Regions from separate parts of the Marinobacter sp. THAF197a genome, predicted to be linked through region 1. Evidence: riboswitches for the same ligand, from Rfam matches in the RefSeq annotation. Region 1 holds a riboswitch; the other holds the start of a gene.
What was found. Region 1 has a riboswitch for thiamine pyrophosphate ahead of FIV08_RS15850 (sodium:solute symporter family transporter). Riboswitches for the same ligand answer to the same signal wherever they lie in the genome.
Positions count from the first base shown of each region.

Region 1 (10,590 bases):
CCATGGATGTGGACCGTAAGGTAGACACTGAGCAACTACGTGCTTCTGCCGGCATGGTGGCCGAGCTTATTCAGCAGGAACGGGAGCGGGGTATTGCCAGCGAGAGCATTATTCTGGGTGGTTTCTCCCAGGGTGGCGCTGTGGCCTATGAGCTGGCGCTGAGTTACCCGGAGCGGCTGGGTGGCCTGTTTGCGCTGTCTACCTACTTCGCTACGGCTGACTCCATTCAGTTAAGTGAAGCCAATCGAAAACTGCCGATTTTCATCGGGCACGGCCAATTTGATCCGATTGTAGCGGAGCATCTGGGCCTTGCGGCGCAGCAAAAGCTGCAGGATCTTGGGTATGAGCCGGAGTATTACTGCTATGGTATGGAACATAGCCTTTGTCTGGAGGAAGTGAGGGATTTGGACAAGTTTCTGTTCCAGCTCACCTCTGAGCGAAAGTAAGGGGCGCGAGCCCCGGGCGTTGCCATAGTTTTAACAAAAGGGAGGCGTTATGACGCATGCCCAGGACAAACTGTTGGTATTCTATGATGGTTCCTGCCCGGCCTGCATCAAGGATCGCCGCTGGTATGAAAAACTGGCGGGGCGGACCGGTGAGTCTGTGGAGTGGCTGGATATTACCGGCCGTGACGAAGAGCTGCGGCAGCAGGGTATAGATCCGGACAAGGCCCTTAGAGAGCTGCACGTCAAAGATGGTGACGGCACCATCCATAGGGAAATGGATGCCTACATCTTGCTGATGTCTCGGGTGCCGTTGCTGAAACCGGTGGCCTGGTTAATTAGCTTGCCGGTCATTCGGCCCGCGCTTGCTCAACTCTACCATCGGTGGGTGGACCGCCGTCTTTCTGGTGAAGATGGGCGATGAACTACTCGGCCTGCTGAGTCTTATTGAGGCAACACTGGGAATATCAATTCAGCTTCTACGCCGCCATGAACATTGCGAACAGTCGCATGGCCGCCATGATGCTTCATGATTGCATAGACAATAGCGAGCCCGAGCCCTCCGGATTCTGCCATCGTCTGCCTCGCCGGGTCGCAACGATAGAATCGGTGAAACAGCCGAGGCAGGTCGTCATCAGCGACTGGATCACCGGTATTGAAGACCGTCAGGTGTATAGAGCTGTCTTCCTTGTGGCTTCGAATCTCTACGGAGCCGCCACTTTCTCCATATCGCAGCGCATTATCCAGCAGGTTTGCCAGTGCCCGTTGTACCAGCTCGCTCGATGCGACCAGGGTGCCCTCGGTTTTGTTGGTCAGCGTAGTACTAGCCTCTTCAGCGACCCCCGAGAAATAGCCTATCAGTTGGTCAACCACTGGCTGGATGGCAAACGCTTGCTGGTCCGGAGTTATTTCGGATTGTTCTGTTCGCGCCAGAAACAACATGCTGTTGATAACCCGAGCCAGGCGTTCGTGCTCTTCCAGGTTCGACAGCAGCAACGCCTGGTACTCCTCGTTGCTTCGAGGCTTCGACAGGCACTGCTGGGTATGCCCGATCAGATTATTGAGCGGGGTGCGCATTTCGTGAGCCAAGTCTTCTGAAAATCGAGCAAGCTGGTCAAAGCCGCTTTCCAGACGGTCGATCATGGCGTTCAGGCGAGCCTGCAATTGTCGGATTTCGGGAGCGTGATCGGCTACCTGTAAACGCATGTTCAGAGTGTTTGATCGAATACGGGCAATGGTGTCGGACATTTGCTTTACCGGGCCGAGTGCCCGGTAACTGATCAGCCACCCGAGCAGCGCGACGATGGCTGTGCCAAGGGCAATGGCCCAACAGAGTGTCCATTGATAACTCGCCAGCATTCGATCTCTCTCGCTCAGGGTTCTGCCCGCCACCAGCGTGAGTTCCTGATCGGCTATGCGAATGGTAGCGGTTGCCGCCCGATAACGAAGCGGCGTTTCTCCTGTGTAAAAACGGACCAAACCCGGCTGGGCAGGGGAGGGGACAGGCAGGCCTGGCGGATTGATTTCAATCAGTGTGTTGCCCTGTTGGCTGATCACCCAGAGAACGTTGTCTGTATTGCCGAGCATATTGGCATAAAGCTGGGGTTGGTCCTGGAGCTCGGAGACCGATTCTGTGCTATTGAGCAGTGCCTCCATGCGTTCCAGGCGCCCGAGCAGCGTCTGATCGTCCCGCCAGGCAAGCTCTTTTGCCAGGGAGGAGTACAGAAAAAAGCCGATAGAGCTGAGAGTGAGCAAGCAGATTGCGGCAAACATCAGTGCCAATCGCTGGCTGAGCGGGAGATTTCTCACGAGTGAGCCCCTGCCCTGAGGACGTAACCGACTCCCCGGACGTTATGGATAAGCCGCAAGGCAAAGCCATCATCAACCTTTGCTCTCAGCCGCCTGACCGCAACGTCGACAACTTTTGTGTCGCTATCAAAGTTCATGTCCCAGAGCTGGGTGGCAATATCGGTTCTGGCCAGAACCTGTTCCTGATGGGTAAGTAGCAGGTGTAAAAGCGAAAACTCCCGAGGGGTAAGGGCTATGGTTTTGCCGCCTCGTGTGACTGTGCGGCTTGTTAAATCCAGCTCCAGGTCTGCTACCACCAAATGGTCCAGCTCCCTGGTAGGTCCGCCTCGTCTCAAGAGCGAACGAACGCGCGCCAGAAACTCCGCATAAGAAAAAGGTTTGACCAGGTAGTCGTCGCCTCCTGATTCCAGGCCGCGAACCCGATCTTCTACTGAGTCTCGGGCGGTCAGGAAGAGGACCGGCGTGTTGGAACGTTTCCTGAGAAGCTCCAGTAACTGCCAGCCATTCAGTTGCGGAAGCATGATGTCCATAACGACCAGATCGAAGTTCTCCTCTTCGATCAAATGCCTTGCATCAAGCCCGGTATTGGCGACTTCCACCAGGTATCCAGACTCCGTGAGGCCTTTGCGCAGGTATTCTGCTGCTTTCACTTCGTCTTCAACGACAAGAATACGCATCGGGCCTCCGGAAATCAGACGCGAGATTACTGCGTCAGGGTACGAAAGATTGGAGAAATCGAAGCTGTATTTCAGTGAATAAAAGTTAATAAAGCTGTTCGCATTCTGTTCCCGTTGGTCGTCCATTCTGCGCTACGAAACCGAAGCGGAGAACACCCAATGAAAAGACACACAATAGGAAAAGGCCTGATCTCTGGACTTGTGTTGGCATCCAGCGCAGCTCTTGCTGAGCCCGAGCCGCTGCATCAGCAGAACATGTCTCTGGAGCTTGCGAACTATCTGATTGGGGCCACGTTGGACGCCTGCCATGCCGATAACCGAACGGCAGTGGTGGCGGTTGTAGATCGTGGTGGGAATCTCGTCGCGCTCCAGCGAGACGACAACATAGGGCCACACAATACTCTGGCCGCCCAGCGCAAAGCATTTACATCCCTGTCCACCAAAACGGCCAGTCGTGAGCTCTCCAATATTGCCAGAGGCAATCCGGAATCCGAGAACCTGGCGACCGTGAGCGAACTTCTATTGCTCGGTGGCGGAGTGCCGGTGCGGTTGAGCGGCGAAGTCATTGGAGCTATCGGCGTAGCCGGTGCCGGTGGTTCTGCCATTGATGAAGGCTGCGCTGTTGCAGCTATCCAAACCCTGAAAAACTGAATGCATTCGAGGAGTAAACAGTATGTTTTCTATGAAATCTGTTGTTGCGGGTATGTTGATTGCCGGTACTTCCAGCATGGCGTTTGCGGCGGGTAACCCGTTGAGCGTGCACGTTCTGAATATCGAAAACGGCCTGCCGTCACCGGATGTGACTGTCACCCTGGAGCGCAAAGAGAGCGGCCAGTGGGTTGAGTTGAATCAGGCGGTAACCAACGAACAAGGCCGTATTGGAGAGTTGTATCCGGATGGAGAACGCCTGGTTGAGGGAACCTACCGAGTGGTGTTTGCAACAGGTGACTGGTTTGCAAAACAGAACACCAGCACCTTCTTCCCGGAAATCCCAGTGGTCTTCACCATGGATGCCGCGTTGGATCACTACCATGTGCCGCTGCTGCTGAGCCCTTATGGATTCTCAACCTATCGTGGTAATTGATCATGTGATTGGCGATGTGCTGGTGGGTATTAAGTCCGTGAGTCAGTAAAACTGAATGAATGCGACAAAAGCTTCTGTTACCCACAGTGGGCATCTGGCGCTAGACTGATGGCTATCTCAACGAATGCAGTCCGGGCAGGTATCTTGCCTGGACTGCATTGGCGGTCTGTCAATTAAGCAAAAGGAATCCTGCTATGCCTCTCAAGCTACAAACCATCATCTGCAGCACCCGCCCCGGCCGTGTTGGCCCATCCATCGCCGAATGGTTTAACGGTTTTGCCAACGAGCAGGGCAGCTTTGCCAGCGAGCTGGTAGACCTGGCGGAGTTTAACCTGCCGGTTTATGACGAACCTAACCATCCCCGGCAGCAACAGTACCAGCATGACCACACCAAGGCCTGGTCTGAGAGCGTCGCCAAGGCAGATGCCTACGTGTTTGTGATTCCCGAATACAACTTCTGCCCGCCGCCGTCGTTCATGAATGCGATTAACTACGTTTACAACGAGTGGAATTACAAGCCTTGTGCCTTTGTCAGTTACGGCGGTGTCTCCGGCGGCCTCCGTTCTGCGCAAATGGCCAAGCAACTGGTCACCACGGTGAAGATGATGCCGATGGTTGAGAGCGTGATGGTGCAGATGCCCTGGGAGTTGCTGGATGACAATCGCAAATTCCAGCCGACCCAGCACCATACCGGTTCAGCGTCTCCCATGCTGACGGAACTGGCCAAGTGGGCCGCTGCACTGAAGACCTTGCGCTAATTCTCCGGCTGGAAAACCCCGGCGAAAACCCTGCCAAGGCCCTCTGCCATCCCGATGGTATGGCCTTCCTGGCCTGGCCGATAAATTCGTTAAAGCTGTAGTAACTGGGCTTCAAATATGGAAGAAAGCGTCGCCTCCGCGCGCACGCCCTCCGCGATTGGAGGCGCCTGTATTATCGCCAGCGTTTGTGTTGGGGCTGGCATGCTTGGCTTGCCCAGCTCCGGAGCCGGCGCCTGGACTTTGTGGTCCAGCTTTGCATTGCTGCTCACCATGGTGGTGATGACGCTATCCGGCTGGATGCTGCTGGAGGCGCTGAAACACCATGACCTGAGGGCGTCGTTCAATACCGTCACCAAAGCCATGCTTGGGCCGCGAGTGAATGTTTTCAGTAACCTGATGGTCTACTTTGTTGGCGGTATTCTGCTTTATGCCTACATCACATCATCCGGGCTGATTATTCAGGGTGTGACCGGGCTCAGCAGCAAGCTGGCCTCGGTTGCCTTTGTTGCGGTGTTTTCTCTGGTGGTCTGGCATTCAACCCGGGCGGTGGATCGGCTGTCGGTGGTGCTGGTTACCTTTATGTTGCTGAGCTTTGTGCTGGGGGTATCCGGCCTTGCCGCCCGAATTGATTTCAGTGTTCTGTACGATACTGCTAGCCAGCAGGGCCACTATGCGCCCTATGCTCTGGCTTTGTTGCCGGTGGCGCTGACGTCTTTTGGCTACCACCATTCCGTTGCTTCGATGCGGGCCTATTATGGCGAGGAGAGAAAGGCGCAGAAGGCGATTCTCGGTGGCACTTCGATTGCGCTGGCATTTTATCTCGCCTGGTTGGTAAGCATTTTCGGCAATCTGCCCCGCGCGGATTTCGGGCCGGTCGTTGCCCAGGGTGGTAACGTGGATGCTCTGTTGGCGGCCCTTGGGTCTGCCATCGATTCGGAGCGGGTGGCGAACACCATCAGCGCATTTTCTGCAGCGGCAATACTCTCATCCTTTGTCGGTGTCGGGCTGGGAACCTTCGATTTCATGGCTGACTTGTTCGGTTTCACGAACGACCGAAAGGGCCGCACCAAAACCTGGGCAATCACCTTTATGCCACCGCTAGTACTGTCACTGCTGTTCCCTTTCGGCTTCGTGCTCGCTATCGGCTATGCCGGTGCTGCAGCGGCTGTGTGGGCTTGTATCATTCCCGCGCTTCTGGCCCGTAAATCACGAACGTTGGCAGGTGGGGATGTTGGCTTCAGGGCGCCGGGTGGGCAGGCAGCTATCGCACTGGTGCTGGTTTTCGGTGTGGTGACAGTATTGTTCCACTTCATGGGACTGGCCGGGTGGTTGCCGGTACTGGCGTACTGAATCAGTCAGGCTGTCCCCGTGACCGTTGTAAGCGAGTAGTATCGGTTTTACACTCGTGCCTGCCAACTGTTGATAATCCAACAGTTGGCTTAACATTTCATTTACTCGTCGCCAGGGGAGTCCCACCGCCGATGCGGGGGCTGAGAGGGCCAAGCGCCGACCCTGGAACCTGATCCGGTTAATACCGGCGGAGGAAGTGCGACTTGTTCTATCTAACGGTTGCCGTGCTCAGCGCGGCGCTCCTCGGGTTTGCTGTTCTTGGCCTGCGGGCACGGCGGGCGGATGGTCTGCTGGATGACTATGTTACCGCCCGAAATTCTCAGAGTGCACAGGCCATCGGGCTGTCGTTCCTTGCTTCCGGCATGGGGGCGTGGATTCTTTTTGCGCCACCGGAAATTGGCGCGTTTGTAGGGCCTGTGGCGCTGGCGGGTTATGCGGTTGGCTCTGCGTTACCGTTTCTGGTGCTGGGGTTCTATGGTCCTGCCATCCGTAAGCGGTTACCGGCAGGCCGGAGTATCGGCGAGTTCGCCGAGGCTTGCTATGGCGCCGGGGTAAGACGCTGGGTGTCGTTGGTGTCGGTAGCCTACATGGCGTGTTTCCTGGCGGCCGAACTCACCGCTATCGGCGCCATTGCCGCGCTGCTTTCCGATGTGCCGCCCGCTTTGGTGATTCTCGGTGTGGCGCTGGTCACACTGATTTATACCTCTGTCGGCGGCTTGAGGGCGAGCCTGGCTACGGACCGTTGGCAGGCCTGGTTGTTGTTGGCCCTGTTGCTGCTTGTGGGTGGCGTGGCCTGGTACTGGCTGCCTTCCATGCCAACGGAGGCGGTCATGCCTTCGGTGCCGGTTGGCAGTGCGATTTCTGTCGCGCTCACTCTGGTGATTGCGGTGACCGCCGCGAACCTGTTTCATCAAGGGTATTGGCAGCGGGTGTGGGCTGCTGAAACGGACCGTGCCCTTGGGCGCGGCGCGGGGTTGGGCGGCGTCAGCACCTTCCTGGTGGTCATGGCCATTGGCGGCCTGGGGATGCTGGCGGCCATGCATGGGTTACCGCTGGGCGAGCCTCCCATTCCATTCTTCGCATTACTCTCCGCCGCACCGGCCTGGCTTGCTTTGCCGGCGTTGGTTCTGGCCGTGACGCTGGTGGCATCCAGTGTCGATACCTTGCAGAACGCCATTGCTTCCATGGCGGTGGCCAGTTCGGGAAGGCGCGGCCTGTCCGTGCGCGCCGCCCGCTGGGCAACGGTGATACTGATGGTGCCGGTGGTGTGGGTGGCCCTTCAGGGCTTCTCAGTGCTGCGGCTGTTCCTGATCGCAGACTTGCTCTGTGCGGCGATTGTGGTGCCGGTCTTGCTGGGATTGTGGCGCCGTATGTCGCCGCTGGCTGCGGTGGCCGGTGGCGTAGCAGGGTTGCTCGGTGCCGTGCTTCCCGGCTGGGTGAGCCAGGGGAGCTTCACCGCCGGTGCACTGGCGGCGAGTTTTCCGGACAGCATTCCAACGCTGGCGCCGTTCCTTGGCGCCTTGCTGGCATCAAGCCTGGTCAGTTTGCTGATTGCGTGGTTGTATCCGGGTGCCGGGGTTCAGGAGGCTGTCGGGCGGCCTTAAACGGTCTCGCTCGCGGCCTCTTCTGCCAGCAGGCGATAATCCTTCAGTTCCAGATCGGCCATCTGCTTCGCGTATTGTGTTGCGAAGCCGGGGTACATCGTCGCGTTGAATCCATCCTCGGTGAGGTACCAACTCTGGCATCCGGAATTCCAGTTGGTTTTGGCCAGCCGGCTCTGGATGCTTCGGTTGTGGTCGTCCTGCGCCGATTGCCGAACATCCAGGGCTTTGAGCTTGAGGCTCTTGATGGTGCGAATGCTCCGGACGATGTAATCCATCTGGGATTCCATATAGACCAGTGCAGAGTTATGGCCTGGTCCGGAGTTTGGCCCAAAGGTAAAAAACAGATTGGGGTAGCCCGACACGTTGATGCTCTTGTACGCCTGGGCGCCTCGGTTCCATTCTTCATTCAGTGACCGTCCGTCGATGCCGGTAATCGGGAACGGTGTACCTGCGTTACTCACCTCGAAGCCGGTGGCAAACACAATGCAGTCGAACTGGTGTTCGATGCCCTCCACGGTGCGGATGCCGTGTTGGCTTATCCGGTCTATCGGCCAGGTAATCAACTTGGTGTTCGGTTTCTGCAGGGCCGGGTAGTAGTCGTTGGAAACCAGAATGCGCTTGCAGCCCAGGCGATAGTCCGGGGTCAGTTGCCGGCGTAGCCAGCGATCTGGCACCTGTTTGCGCAAGTGCCACCGCCCGAGGCGTTCGGCAAAACGGGTCAGCGGCGAGTTCCAGATGACCGCCAAGGCCATGGACTCATGGGCCAGATAGAGTGCCTTGCGGACGGCGGTCTGACTCACGGGCGCTTTGCGGAACAGCGTCTTGTTCCAGTCCGGTGTGGTGAAGTCCGGCCGTGGCATGATCCACGGCGGAGTGCGCTGAAATACCGTCAGCTTGCCGGCGCATTTGGCCAGCTCCGGTACGATCTGTATGGCGCTGGCACCCGTGCCGATCACCGCGATGCGCTTTCCCTTCAGGTCGTAATCGTGATCCCAGGCGGCGCTGTGTATCTTCTTGCCCTCAAACTCGTCCAGGCCGGCGATACCGGGCCAACCGGGGTTGGAAAGCGGCCCCTGGGCCATCACTGCGGTGCGCCCTGAAAACACATCGCCATCCGTGGTCGTTGCCTGCCAGAGGCCCTTGTCCTGGTCCCAGGCCAGGTTGCTGACATTCTGGTTGAACCGGATGTATTGCCGAAGGTTGAAGTGATTCACCAGATGATGAATGTATTCCAGAATCTCCTGGCTTCCTGAAAAACTACGGGACCAGTTCGGGTTCTGGGCGAACGAGAAAGAATAGAGATTGGAGGGAATATCACAGGCAGCTCCCGGATACTGATTGTCTCGCCAGGTGCCTCCAACATCGTCTGATCGCTCCAGAATGGTGATGTTGCGAATGCCCTGCTGTTGCAGGCGAATGGCGGTGCCCAGGCCGGCAAAGCCGGCCCCAATGATCAATGCGTCGGCAGGCGACTGCTGTTGAGGAAGCGCTTGGTTGTTCTTCATCAGGTAATCTCGTAAACGGTGGTCAGGCGGTCGGGTGGTAGGTAATCTCTTTGACCCAGCTGGGTACGGCCGGAAACGCCTTTCTTGGGATGACGTCGGCCACCTTCACCAGGGCATCAATGGGCGCGTGGTAGAAGCGTTTTTTTCGGTCGACCACGAACCTGCCGTGGTGCTTGATGATCTGGAACCAGGGGTTCCTTCGGCCGTCCCCGGTGCGCCCTCCGATCTTCTCGAACTTGCGCATGGCTTCGTACAGCTTTTCCTCAGGCAAGCCCATTTCGACAATGTTGTCCCGCATCTTGTTAAGCAGCGGAAAATAAGAGGCAATGCCCAAGATCAGCCTCGGGTCCATCAGCTGCGCGGTCATCCGTATAAGCTCGATATAGGTTTTGCCATGGCCCTGCATTTCCATCACGGTGAAACCCACGCCAAGGTGGCGGGCCTCATCGCCATTAATCAGTTCGAAGGCTTGATGGCACACCGGGTCGTCTACCGTATCGAGGAGGAACTTGCACAGTGCGCCGTCGAGCGCAATTTCCAGCATGGGTACCACGGTGCCCAGCACATAGACCGGCTGATCATCGGCAAACCTGTCCAGCCACTCAATGACTAGCCTCAGGTTATTGTTTGGCTCCGGCAATTCGCCATCTTCCAGCATGCCCCAGCGTTTCATTAAGGCCATTTCGGCGTTGGCGTGGCGCTGTTCTTCGGCGTGGAAATAGGTGTAAATCTGGCGCAGGGTGTCGTCGGGCGCTTTCTTGGCCATGGCGGCAAAGGCCCTGGCACCCACGTGCTCGATCCACATAAGGTCTGCCATGAAAGCCTTCAGTTTTGGCCACTGTTCAGGGGTAATCAGCTCAGCGCCCGGAGCATCCCAGTCGACATCCGACAGGCTCCACTGAGTGTTTTTGATCTTTTCCAGCATGTTATCGAGATCAATCTTTGCCATGTCAGTCTCCTGGCTTGTGGGGAGGGTTAAGGCCTGTCATCAGACGAACTTGGACGTCATCCGGCGATTAATAAGCCCCGTGATCGCGGCATAGGAATTCGGCAGCAGACGTTTGATTCGCCAGATCATGCGGGCATCGACCTGTGGCATGACGTACAGCTGTTTGTTATCCAGGCCATCCAGAGCCATGCGAGCAACCTTGTCGGCGGACATGCCGATGCGGTCCATCAGCCGGTTAAACAGGTCATTGGATTCGCCCTGTATGCGGCCGTTGGCCGAGATGTTGGTTTTCACGAGGGTAGGGCACAGTGCGGTGACGCTGACGCCGGTGCCGGAGAGTTCCGCCGCCAGGGTTTCTGATATCGCCAGCGCGGCCGCTTTGGTGGCGTTATATGGCCCCATAAGCGGCGC
Region 1 covers NZ_CP045324.1:3,402,181-3,412,770, reverse strand. The annotation lists gene FIV08_RS15890 (alpha/beta hydrolase) at 1-446, shown strand, start outside; gene FIV08_RS15885 (thiol-disulfide oxidoreductase DCC family protein) at 496-867, shown strand; gene FIV08_RS15880 (heavy metal sensor histidine kinase) at 888-2,252, opposite strand; gene FIV08_RS15875 (heavy metal response regulator transcription factor) at 2,249-2,929, opposite strand; gene FIV08_RS15870 (GlcG/HbpS family heme-binding protein) at 3,089-3,580, shown strand; gene uraH (hydroxyisourate hydrolase) at 3,603-4,013, shown strand; gene FIV08_RS15860 (NADPH-dependent FMN reductase) at 4,208-4,771, shown strand; gene FIV08_RS15855 (aromatic amino acid transporter) at 4,889-6,121, shown strand; TPP riboswitch at 6,225-6,335, shown strand; gene FIV08_RS15850 (sodium:solute symporter family transporter) at 6,325-7,725, shown strand; gene FIV08_RS15845 (flavin-containing monooxygenase) at 7,722-9,230, opposite strand; gene FIV08_RS15840 (reductase) at 9,253-10,179, opposite strand; gene FIV08_RS15835 (SDR family NAD(P)-dependent oxidoreductase) at 10,219-10,590, opposite strand, start outside.

Region 2 (10,590 bases), 1.5 Mb from region 1:
GTATGAGTAAAGCGATTACTGCAAAGGCCAGTAAGAGCCGGGGTGGTGGCCTTGTTCAGAAACGTGCGGAGCCAGGGATGGCGGAGCCCGAGACGCACAGGGACGTCTCGAGTCGTTTTCTGAACAAGGCCACCACCCCGGCTCTAAGCACCCAGCCAGAAGGCTAGGCGATCACGAACACCCAACTCAAACCTTGTCGTAAAGCTTGGAGCCAGACTCCACGAACTCCCGCGATTTGGCCTGCATCCCGGCATCAATCGCCGATACCTCATCGATGCCGTGTTCCGCTGCATAATCCCGCACTTCCTGCGAGATCTTCATGGAACAGAACTTCGGCCCACACATGGAGCAGAAGTGAGCCACTTTCGCCGATTCCTTGGGCAGGGTCTCGTCGTGGAAAGCGCGGGCGGTGTCCGGGTCCAGGCCGAGGTTGAACTGGTCTTCCCAACGGAACTCGAAACGGGCCTTGGACAAGGCGTTATCGCGGATCTGGGCCCCCGAATGGCCCTTGGCCAGATCGGCCGCGTGGGCGGCGATTTTGTAGGTGATGATGCCGGTTTTTACATCATCCTTGTTCGGCAGCCCCAGGTGCTCCTTCGGGGTAACGTAGCAGAGCATGGCGCAGCCGAACCAGCCAATCATGGCCGCACCAATTCCGGAAGTGATGTGGTCGTAGCCTGGAGCAATATCCGTGGTCAGTGGGCCAAGGGTGTAGAACGGCGCTTCATCGCAGCATTCCAGCTGCTTGTCCATGTTCTCTTTGATCAGGTGCATGGGTACATGGCCGGGGCCTTCGATCATGCACTGGACGTCGTGCTTCCAGGCAATTTTGGTGAGCTCGCCCAGGGTTTCCAGTTCGCCGAACTGGGCGGCGTCGTTGGCATCCGCGATAGAACCGGGGCGCAGTCCGTCGCCGAGGCTGAAGGACACGTCGTAGGCCTTCATGATTTCGCAGATGTCTTCGAAGTGCTCGTACAGGAAGCTCTCTTTATGGTGAGCCAGGCACCATTTGGCCATGATGGAGCCACCGCGAGACACGATACCCGTGGTACGTTTCGCGGTCAGCGGCACGTGATGAAGCCGCACACCGGCGTGGATGGTGAAGTAATCCACCCCCTGCTCTGCCTGTTCAATTAACGTGTCCCGGAAGATTTCCCAGGTCAGGTCTTCGGCCACGCCGCCCACTTTCTCCAGGGCCTGGTAGATCGGCACGGTGCCAATGGGCACCGGAGAGTTGCGGATGATCCACTCGCGGGTTTCGTGGATATTCTTGCCGGTGGACAGGTCCATCACCGTGTCGGAACCCCAGCGGATACCCCAGGTCAGTTTCTCGACTTCGTCTTCGATGGACGAGGTGACCGCCGAGTTGCCGATATTACCGTTGATCTTCACCAGGAAGTTACGGCCGATGATCATCGGCTCTGTTTCCGGGTGGTTGATGTTGGCGGGAATAATCGCCCGGCCCCGGGCCACTTCGTCGCGAACAAACTCGGGGGTGATCTCTGGTGGCAGATTGGCACCGAAAGACTGGCCTGGGTGCTGGTCCGCCAGCAGACCATTTTCGCGGGCTTCCTGCAATTTCATGTTCTCTCGGATGGCGATGTATTCCATCTCCGGGGTGATGATGCCCTGGCGGGCGTAGTGCATCTGGGACACGTTTTTACCCGGCTTCGCTCGCAGGGGTTTACGCTCATCCATAAAACGCAACGGGTCGAGCTGCGGGTCTTTCATCCGGCGACGGGTGAATTCGGAGGTGTAACCGTCCAGCTGCTCCACATCGCCCCTCTCGGCGATCCAGTTGGCGCGAACCGGCGGCAGGCCTTTTCTCAGGTCAATGGAGGCCTCAGGGTCGGTGTAAGGCCCGGAAGTGTCGTACACAACGACCGGTGGGTTCTTTTCGCCGCCCATTTCCGTGGGGGTGTCTCCCACAGTAATTTCCCGCATAGGCACACGCAGATCAGGTCGGCTACCCTGCACGTATATTTTTCGTGAGCTTGGTAATGGTTTGATTGCTGCGGAGTCCACTTTCGCGGAGTCGCTGAGGTAAGCTGGCAAGTCCGTCATGATCTGCTCCCGTTGAGGCTGATGGTGTCGGGTCGCGTATGACGGAGTTACGACAAGATGCCACCAAAGGCATGTTGACGCGGTTCATATGGTCTTAATTCCTACGCCGGTATTATCCGGATCAGGTCGCGGGTTCTGCGTTGCAATCTCAGCCGATCACCATGTTCTGGCAATTCGGCACCCCGTCAAGACGCGATAAGTATTTTGTTTTGCTCACAAAATGGTTGAGCTATGCAAGTGTAGAGGCCGGACTGATTATTGTCCATAATGGTCAACCAATACCTTTGGGTCATTGCCGGGCAGATTCCCGGAGTTAGTTTTTCAGGAGAAACAATGAAGAAACGTCTACTTCCAGGATTGATCACCCTGCTCGCAGCCCAGCCTGCCTTTTCTCTGGATTTGATGGAAACCTACGAGAAGGCGCTATCATACGATTCGGGCATTGCCTCCGCGCTGGCACAATTCCAGGCGCAACAGGCGGCCAGCGATGTCAGCAGGAGCACACTTCTGCCGCAAGTCGGCGCGTTTGCTGAGGCCAACCACACCGATTTCGACGCCAAGAATGGCCCGGGAGACAGCTATAAGGCCCTGAACTACGGCGTTCGGCTGAGCCAACCGGTGTTTCGTGCCGACAGCTGGTTCCGCTACGATGCCAGTCAGTTCCAGACCGAGGCCGCCCAGGCTCAGTACAACCTGGCCCAACAGCAGCTGATACTGGACGTCGCCACCGCTTACTTCAACGTGCTGCGTGCCCAGGATACGGTGACAACCGCACGCGCCACCGAAGCAGCCATTCAGCGGCAATACGAGCAGGCTCAGGAACGCTTTGATGTCGGCCTGATTGCCATCACCGAGGTCTATGAGGCCCGCGCCAGTTACGATGACAGTAAAAGTCAGCGCATCGCCGCTGAAAACCAGCTCAACGTTGCCCGTGAACAACTGGCGCGTTTGACTGGCGAATATGCAGAGGATCTGGAAAACCTGCGCGAGAACTTCCCGCTTGGCCGACCGGAGCCGATGGACCCTTCCGCCTGGGAAAACACCGCGCTCGAGCAGAACTGGGTTATCCAGTCTGCGCTGTATCAGCTGAATGCCAATGAAGCCAACCTGAAGGTTGCGAAATCTGGCCACCTCCCCACGCTTGACCTGTTTGCATCTTATGGCAAGTCTGAACTGGATGGAGCCAAGAATACTCAGCAGGAAGGCACACAAGGCGTGATTGGCCTTGAGCTGAATGTTCCACTCTACATGGGCGGTGGCACACAAGCCGGCGTGCGCCAGCAGCGCTCGCTGGTTACCGCCGCTCAGGAAGACCTGAACACAACGCGCCGGGATGTTCGGGTAAATACACGCAGCCTGTACCTGACCGTAAACAATAACGTTGAAACCGCCTCGGCTCTGGAGCAGACCATCATCTCCCGCCGCAGTGCGCTGGACGCGACCCGTGCCGGTTACGATGTGGGAACCCGGAACATTGTGGAAGTGCTGGATGCCGAGCGGGCGTATTACGTGGCCCTTCGGGATTATGCCAATGCCCGTTACGATTACGTGATCAACACGTTACAGCTGAAACAGGCGGCAGGCACTCTGAGCCCGCAAGACCTGATTGAACTGAACAACTGGCTCAGCGCCAACGCCAGGGGCATCGAAGCTCTGGCAGAAGAAGATCTGACCCTGGACGACCCCACGCAGTAATGGCGCCGTCGTCCGTGTGATTCCGGTGGCGACTGCCCCGGAATCACAGCCTTTCTATAATCCCCTCAACCACCCGGTCTAATGCGCCCCGGTTTTTGTTAACCACCGCCAGCGCCCGCTCTCCATAGGCTTTGCGTTCCACCGGGTTGGCAAACAATAGATTGATCGCCCGAGCCAGGTCGTCTGCCCCCTGAACCAACTGCACCCCCTGGTCTGCCAACAACCGTTCGTAGATGGTCTCGAAATTGAACACATGAGGCCCGGAAAACACAGGGATACCCCAGGCTGCCGGCTCTAGCGGATTGTGACCGCCCCGTTCGATCAGTGAACCACCCACAAAGGCAAGGTCGCTGGCTCCGTAGAGCATCATCAGCTCCCCCATGGTATCGGCCAGATAAACCTGCGCGCCCGAGGCACTCTGCCCCTGAGATCGCCGTGCAACCTGAAAGCCCAACTCCTGTGCCATGACCGCCACGGCGTCAAAGCGTTCCGGGTGGCGCGGCACAATAATCAACAGGGCATCAGGGTGTCCCGCAAGCACCAATCGGTGAGCCTGAAGCAGCTGTTCATCCTCGCCACAGTGTGTGCTGCCGGCGATCCAGACCGGACGTGGGCCAAGTGTGGTACGAAAACTTTCAGAGGCAAGCCGGACATCCTCCGGGATGTCGACATCGAACTTCACACTGCCCGTCACCTCGACGTGGCTTGCCGCAACCCCAATTCGACGAAAGCGTTCTGCATCAGGTTCTGCCTGGGCAGCCACCCAGGTGATACTTTTCATGATCGGCGCCGCCAGCCCCCTGACCCGCTCGTAGCCCCGGGCCGAGCGCTCCGACAGCCGGGCGTTGATCAGAAACACCGGCACGTTTTTGCGGCGGCACTGGCTGATCATATTGGGCCAGATCTCGGTTTCCATGATGACCAGAATGCGGGGATTGACCCGCCTCAGAAATCGACGGATGGCACCCGGTGTGTCGTATGGCGCGTAGGCATAGGTTACCCTGTTACCGAACATTTTCCGGGCCTGGGTAAGGCCGGTGTCGGTCATGGCGGTCATCAGAATGGTGGCACCGAGATTGCGCGCCAGCAGTCGACGCACCATGGGGCCGGCGGCGATGGTCTCGCCCACGGAGACCGCATGCACCCAGATGACGGGCCCGGGTATGGAAGGCACACGGCCCAGGCGATGCTGCCAGTCCTGCCTGAGCGCCGGCGCCTTGCGGCCCTGCCACCAAAGCCGGATGAGAATAAACGGCAGCGCCAGGCGAATCAGCAGGGAATAGATAAACTGGAACACGCAGGACTCCCGGCAAAACAGTGCGTTATCATAGGGCGAAAAATGTCGAGGGGTTGCATCTTGCCCCCGGGTTAAACGTTTGTCGATGCAGGATTCACGATTTTGAAAAAGAAGTACCGCAAACTTCCAAGGAATACCGACTATTCAGCTTACCGTCATCCTCGCTGGTGGCCAACCTGGCTGGGTATTGGCGTGATGTGGCTGGTTGCCCAACTGCCCATCCGGTTTCAATGGTGGCTGGGCAAGATGGTGGGATTGCTCGCCTGGAAACTGGCGAAAAGCCGGCGACACATTACCGAGGTCAACATCCGGCTGTGCTTCCCGGAGCTGAACGAACAGCAACAGACCGCCCTGGTGCGCAACGCATTTATCGCCAATGGTATCGGATTGATGGAGCTCGGCATTGCCTGGTTCCGGAACCCGGCCAAGCTGACCGGCATGACCCGCATTCACGGTATCGAACATTTCGAGAAAGCGCTGGAAGCCGGCAAGGGCGTGCTGCTATTGGGCGGCCATTACAGCACGCTCGACCTGGGTGGCAGCCTGGTCACCGAATACATAGAAGCCGACGTCATGCAGCGTGATCACAACAACCCTTTGATGAATGCCGTGATGACCAGGGCCCGGGGCCGGCGCTATGGCACAGTACTAGGTGCCCGCGACCTGCGCGGCCTGTTCCGTAGCCTCAAGAAAAATCGCGCCGTGTGGTACGCGACAGATCAGGACTACGGCCGCAAGGACATCGTGTTTGCCCCGTTCTTCGGCATTCCCACCGGTACCATCACAGCCACTTCGCGAATTGCTGAACGCAGCGGCTGCAAAGTCGTGCCCTTCAGCCATTTTCGCCGCGATGACAAGCCCGGCTATGACATCTATTTCCACCCCGCCCTTGAGAACTTCCCAAGCGGTGACGACCTGGACGACGCAACCCGGACCAACGCCGTTATTGAGCAAGAAATTCGCAAAGCGCCGGACCAATACCTGTGGATGCACCGGCGCTTTAAAACCCGCCCCGACCGAGAAGACCCTGGCTTTTACGGGCGCAAGCGCAAGGAATAATCCGTGAGCAATCACTCACAAGCACCGGTTGTCTGGCTGTTAACTGACAACAAGCCCGGCCACAAAAACCAACTCAAGGGGCTGGGCAATCGCCTGCGGGTGCTGACTGGCGCGGCGCTCTACTGGGTCAGTGCCGAAGAATACCCGGTACCTCTTTGGCGAGCCCTTCTGGGTGTGGCCCCTGCCATGGATACGGCACTGCCCAAACCAGACCTGATGGTCGCCGCAGGCACCGGCACTCACCGTTTATTACTGGCACTTCGGCGCCTGGGCAAGGCCAAAACCCTCGTACTGATGAAACCGGCCTTCCCACTGGGCTGGGTAGATGGCGCGATTATCCCGGCCCATGACGAGGTAAAGCCTGCTAACAACATCCTGCACACCGAAGGCGTGATCAACACCATCACACCCCTCGCCCGGCTAACCAGCAAACCGGAAGCCCTGATCCTGGTGGGTGGGCGCTCGGAACATTTCGATTGGGACGACGATGCCATTCTGAGCCAGGTAAGCGACCTGATAGCCCGCTACCCTCAGTGGCGCTGGACCATCACCGATTCCCGCCGCACGCCGGAAACGACCAGCGAGCGACTGGCCGAATTGCAGAGCCCGAAAATCTCCGTAGTGCATCACACCCGTACCCACGACGACTGGCTCAGCCACCAGCTCGCTGCTTCCCGCGCGGTCTGGGTAACGCCGGACAGCATTTCCATGGTGTGCGAAGCCGCCACTTCCGGCGTGCCCACCGGCCTGCTGAACCTGAATGCGCGTGCCAACAGCCGCGTGGCGAACGGAGTAAAACGCCTGACAGAGCGGGGGCTGATTGCCCACTGGGCAGACCATGCCAGCGTGATGGCCGAACAGGCAGAAAGGCATGAACGCCTCTGGGAAGCCGACCGGGCCGCCCGATGGGTGGCGGGTAACTATTTGGCTGCTTTTCAAAAATCAGGAAAGGAGGCCAGACAATGAAGATTCTCCAGGCTCTTCCGGCACTCTACAGTGGCGGCGTGGAGCGAGGCACCGTGGAGTTCGCCGCAGAACTGGTCAAGCGTGGTCATCAATCCTATGTAGTTTCCAACGGCGGCCCGATGGCGGAACAGGTTCGTGGCCAGGGGTCAATCCATATCCACATGCCCATCCACCGGAAAACGCCAGCGTCTTTCGGGCAGATCCTGCCCATGCGCAAGCTGTTACAGGAGCTGCAGCCTGACATTGTTCATGTCCGCTCCCGAATGCCCGCCTGGATTATCCACCTGGCCCTGAAGACTCTGCCTGCCGACCACCAGCCCGCCGTTGTCTCGACCTTTCACGGTATGTATTCCGTCAATCCCTACAGCGCCATCATGACAAGGGCGGACCAGATCATTGCCGTCTCCAATTGCGTGCGGGATTACGTGTTGAAGAATTTCGAGGTAGCGGAACACAAGCTGACGGTGATCCAGCGCGGCGTCGACATCGACGCCTTCCGCAACCGCGCCATAAATGATCAGTGGCTGGACATTCTCCTGTCCCGCTTCCCCCAACTGGCCGGCAAGAAAATCATTATGATGCCCGGCCGCATCTCCCGCTGGAAAGGCCAGCTGGACTACCTTGAAGCCATGGCCCGCATTGTCCGCCAGCGGCCGGATTGTCACGGCATCATCGTAGGCGGGGCCGAACCGGGAAAAGAACGATTCCTGCAGGAGCTTGAAAAAGAGCGCAGCCGGCTGGGCCTGACCGATAAAGTCACATTCCTTGGCCAGCGCAACGACATGACCAACCTGTATCTGTTCGCCGATGTGGTTTGCCACATGTCCACCAAGCCAGAACCCTTTGGGCGGACAGTAACCGAAGCCCTGGCGTCCGGCACGCCAGTGGTGGCCTACAACCGGGGCGGTGCGGCGGAAACGCTGCAGGCATGCTTTCGGGACGGACTGGTGACGCCGGATGATACCGGGGCGTTTGCCAGTGCGGTGTTGGGGCTGCTGGATAAACCCCGGCCGGAGATTGAGTTGCCAGAGCGGTTTTTGTTGAGGGCGCAGACGGAGGCGACGCTTCGGGTATACCAGCAGGCCCTGAACGGGAGGCCCGATTGAAGGTCGCCCTGATACTCGCAACGCCTAGTACTGCCTGGGGTGGCATGGAAAAACATGTGGCGGACCTGGCAGAAGCCCTCACGAGCCTCGGACATGAGGTGCACATAGTCGCCCATCCCGACTACCGCACGCACTTCCCATTCGCCGAGTTTCACCCGTGCCCAATGAAGCTGAGCCGAAACAACCCTTGGCTTCGCTGGTGCGTTTCCCGGATATTGAAGCGGGTTTCTCCCGATATCGCCCACGCCCACGGCAATAAAGCCGCCCTCATACTGGGCAGGTTGCCTCATCAGACCTGGCAAACCGTAGCCACGATTCACGGCAGCAAATCAAACCTTCGCCCGTTCCTTGTGCTGGACAAAGTCATCGCCGTAAGCCGGTCAATCTATGAGGGCCTGAGTCACCCGTCCCGTCATCTGATTTACAATGGAATCCGGAAGGAATTCCCGGATTCGCCCCATGGCAACTATCCACTCCCCGAAGCAACAAACGTCATTGCTGCCGGGAGACTGGAGCCAGTAAAGGGGTTCGACATGCTCGTTCAGGCCTGGAGCCTGATCCATAAGCGCTTTCCGACGGCACACCTAACACTGTTTGGTGACGGCTCTGAAGCCGGAAACCTGCATCGGCTGATTGACGATGAAGGCCTAAGACATTCGGTGACGATGGCAGGGCACCAAACAACGCTGGCATCGGCATTGTCCAATGCAGACTTGATGGTTCTCAGCTCAAGGCGGGAGGGATTCCCTTACGTATTGATAGAAGCCTTGATCGCGCGACTGCCGGTTGTCTCAACCCCGGTTTCCGGTAGTATCGACCTGCTTCCCGAAAACGCGCTCGCCAGGGACATTTCCGCGCCGGCTATCGCCGACGTCATCTCCAAGGCACTTGCCGGTCTGGATAGGCTCCGGGAATCAGAGCAGTCAGCCTTTGACTATGCGCAGACTCATCTCACGCTCAGGGGCATGGCCGAGGCAACCGTCAGAGTATATCAAGCCGAATAGCACCTGCGAGAGCGCCTTACCGCTCCTCACCACCGGAACGACTGATTCCCTCGAGCATTTGCAATTCCCTTGCCTTCGCCAATCGCATGAAATTACGGTTTGCGGCCACTACCGAAACACTGAACCCGAACCAGCCATTCAATACCTGGCGGTGAATCAGGTAATACTTGAGAAACTTCAAAGGAAATTCGACCATCAGGCGGGGGGTCGAAATTCGGCGGCCCTTCTCACACAGGAACCGGGCCTGCTCGCTGGACAGTTGAGTGTATTTTCTTTCCATCTGCTCCAGAGAGATCAAGGTCCTGTGCAAAACATCGCCGTTGAGCTCCAACACTTTACCTGTATGCACTCTAGGCCGGTCATCGTTACTGTGTTTTTCCGCATGGATCGCAGCCCGTTTCCGATTGTAGAGCCGCAGGATCTTCTTGGACTTGTCGTGCCGAAAAGGGTGCCTCGGGTTGGGGGACGACAAAACCCAACGCATACGATAGCCTGCGATATCCGGAGAGATCGGCTTGGAAAACAGCTGCTTGATGTTTCGTACCAGGGTATCGGAAAGCACTTCATCAGCATCCAGATCAAGCACCCAGTCGTTCGCACACAGGCTGGCGGCATAGGCCTTCTGGCTCGCAAAGCCTTCCCATTCCCGATAAACCACTCGGGCGCCCGCGGCCTCTGCCAGCTCACAGGTTCGGTCTGTGCTACCCGAATCAACAACGATGATTTCATCAGCCCAGTCCTTCACCTTCTCAAGAGATTCCGGCAGCCTCTCCTCTTCATTCAACGTGATGTAGTAAACCGATAACGGCAGTTTCATCATAAACACCCGCAAACTGGCCCCTGCTCGGCCCCAAACACTGCCGAGAGAGCGCACCTGTGATAATATTCAGCCATCAGAAAAGGACAATGCTGACCGAAAGCTACGCGTGGAGCAAACACATGATTCACCCCGTCATTATGGCCGGAGGCACCGGCTCTCGCCTTTGGCCGTTATCCAGGCAACTGAACCCCAAGCAGTTCCTGAAACTGACGGACCAACATCTATCCATGCTGCAGCTGACCGTGGCCCGGCTGGATGGCATGGAATCCGCCGATCCACTCCTGATCTGCAACGAAGACCACCGCTTTCTGGCGGCCGAGCAAATGCGCCAGGCGGGCTATAAAGATGCCCGAATTATTCTGGAGCCCTGTGGGCGCAACACGGCACCGGCCATCGCTCTGGCAGCCCTGCAACTGGTCAAGAACATCGATGAAAACCAGAACCCGCTGATGCTGGTTCTGGCCGCAGACCACTTGATCAAAGACATCGCTGCGTTCCAGAGCGGCATCCAGAACGCCATTCCCCTGGCACAGCAGGACAAGCTGGTGAACTTCGGCATAGTGCCCGGCCATGCGGAAA
Region 2 covers NZ_CP045324.1:660,923-671,512, reverse strand. The annotation lists gene thiC (phosphomethylpyrimidine synthase ThiC) at 187-2,064, opposite strand; TPP riboswitch at 2,146-2,259, opposite strand; gene FIV08_RS03095 (TolC family outer membrane protein) at 2,398-3,759, shown strand; gene waaA (lipid IV(A) 3-deoxy-D-manno-octulosonic acid transferase) at 3,803-5,056, opposite strand; gene lpxL (LpxL/LpxP family Kdo(2)-lipid IV(A) lauroyl/palmitoleoyl acyltransferase) at 5,159-6,115, shown strand; gene FIV08_RS03080 (mitochondrial fission ELM1 family protein) at 6,119-7,081, shown strand; gene FIV08_RS03075 (glycosyltransferase family 4 protein) at 7,078-8,187, shown strand; gene FIV08_RS03070 (glycosyltransferase) at 8,184-9,191, shown strand; gene FIV08_RS03065 (glycosyltransferase family 2 protein) at 9,208-10,008, opposite strand; gene FIV08_RS03060 (mannose-1-phosphate guanylyltransferase/mannose-6-phosphate isomerase) at 10,131-10,590, shown strand, end outside.
Region 2: another riboswitch for thiamine pyrophosphate. It lies ahead of thiC (phosphomethylpyrimidine synthase ThiC); the one in region 1 lies ahead of FIV08_RS15850 (sodium:solute symporter family transporter).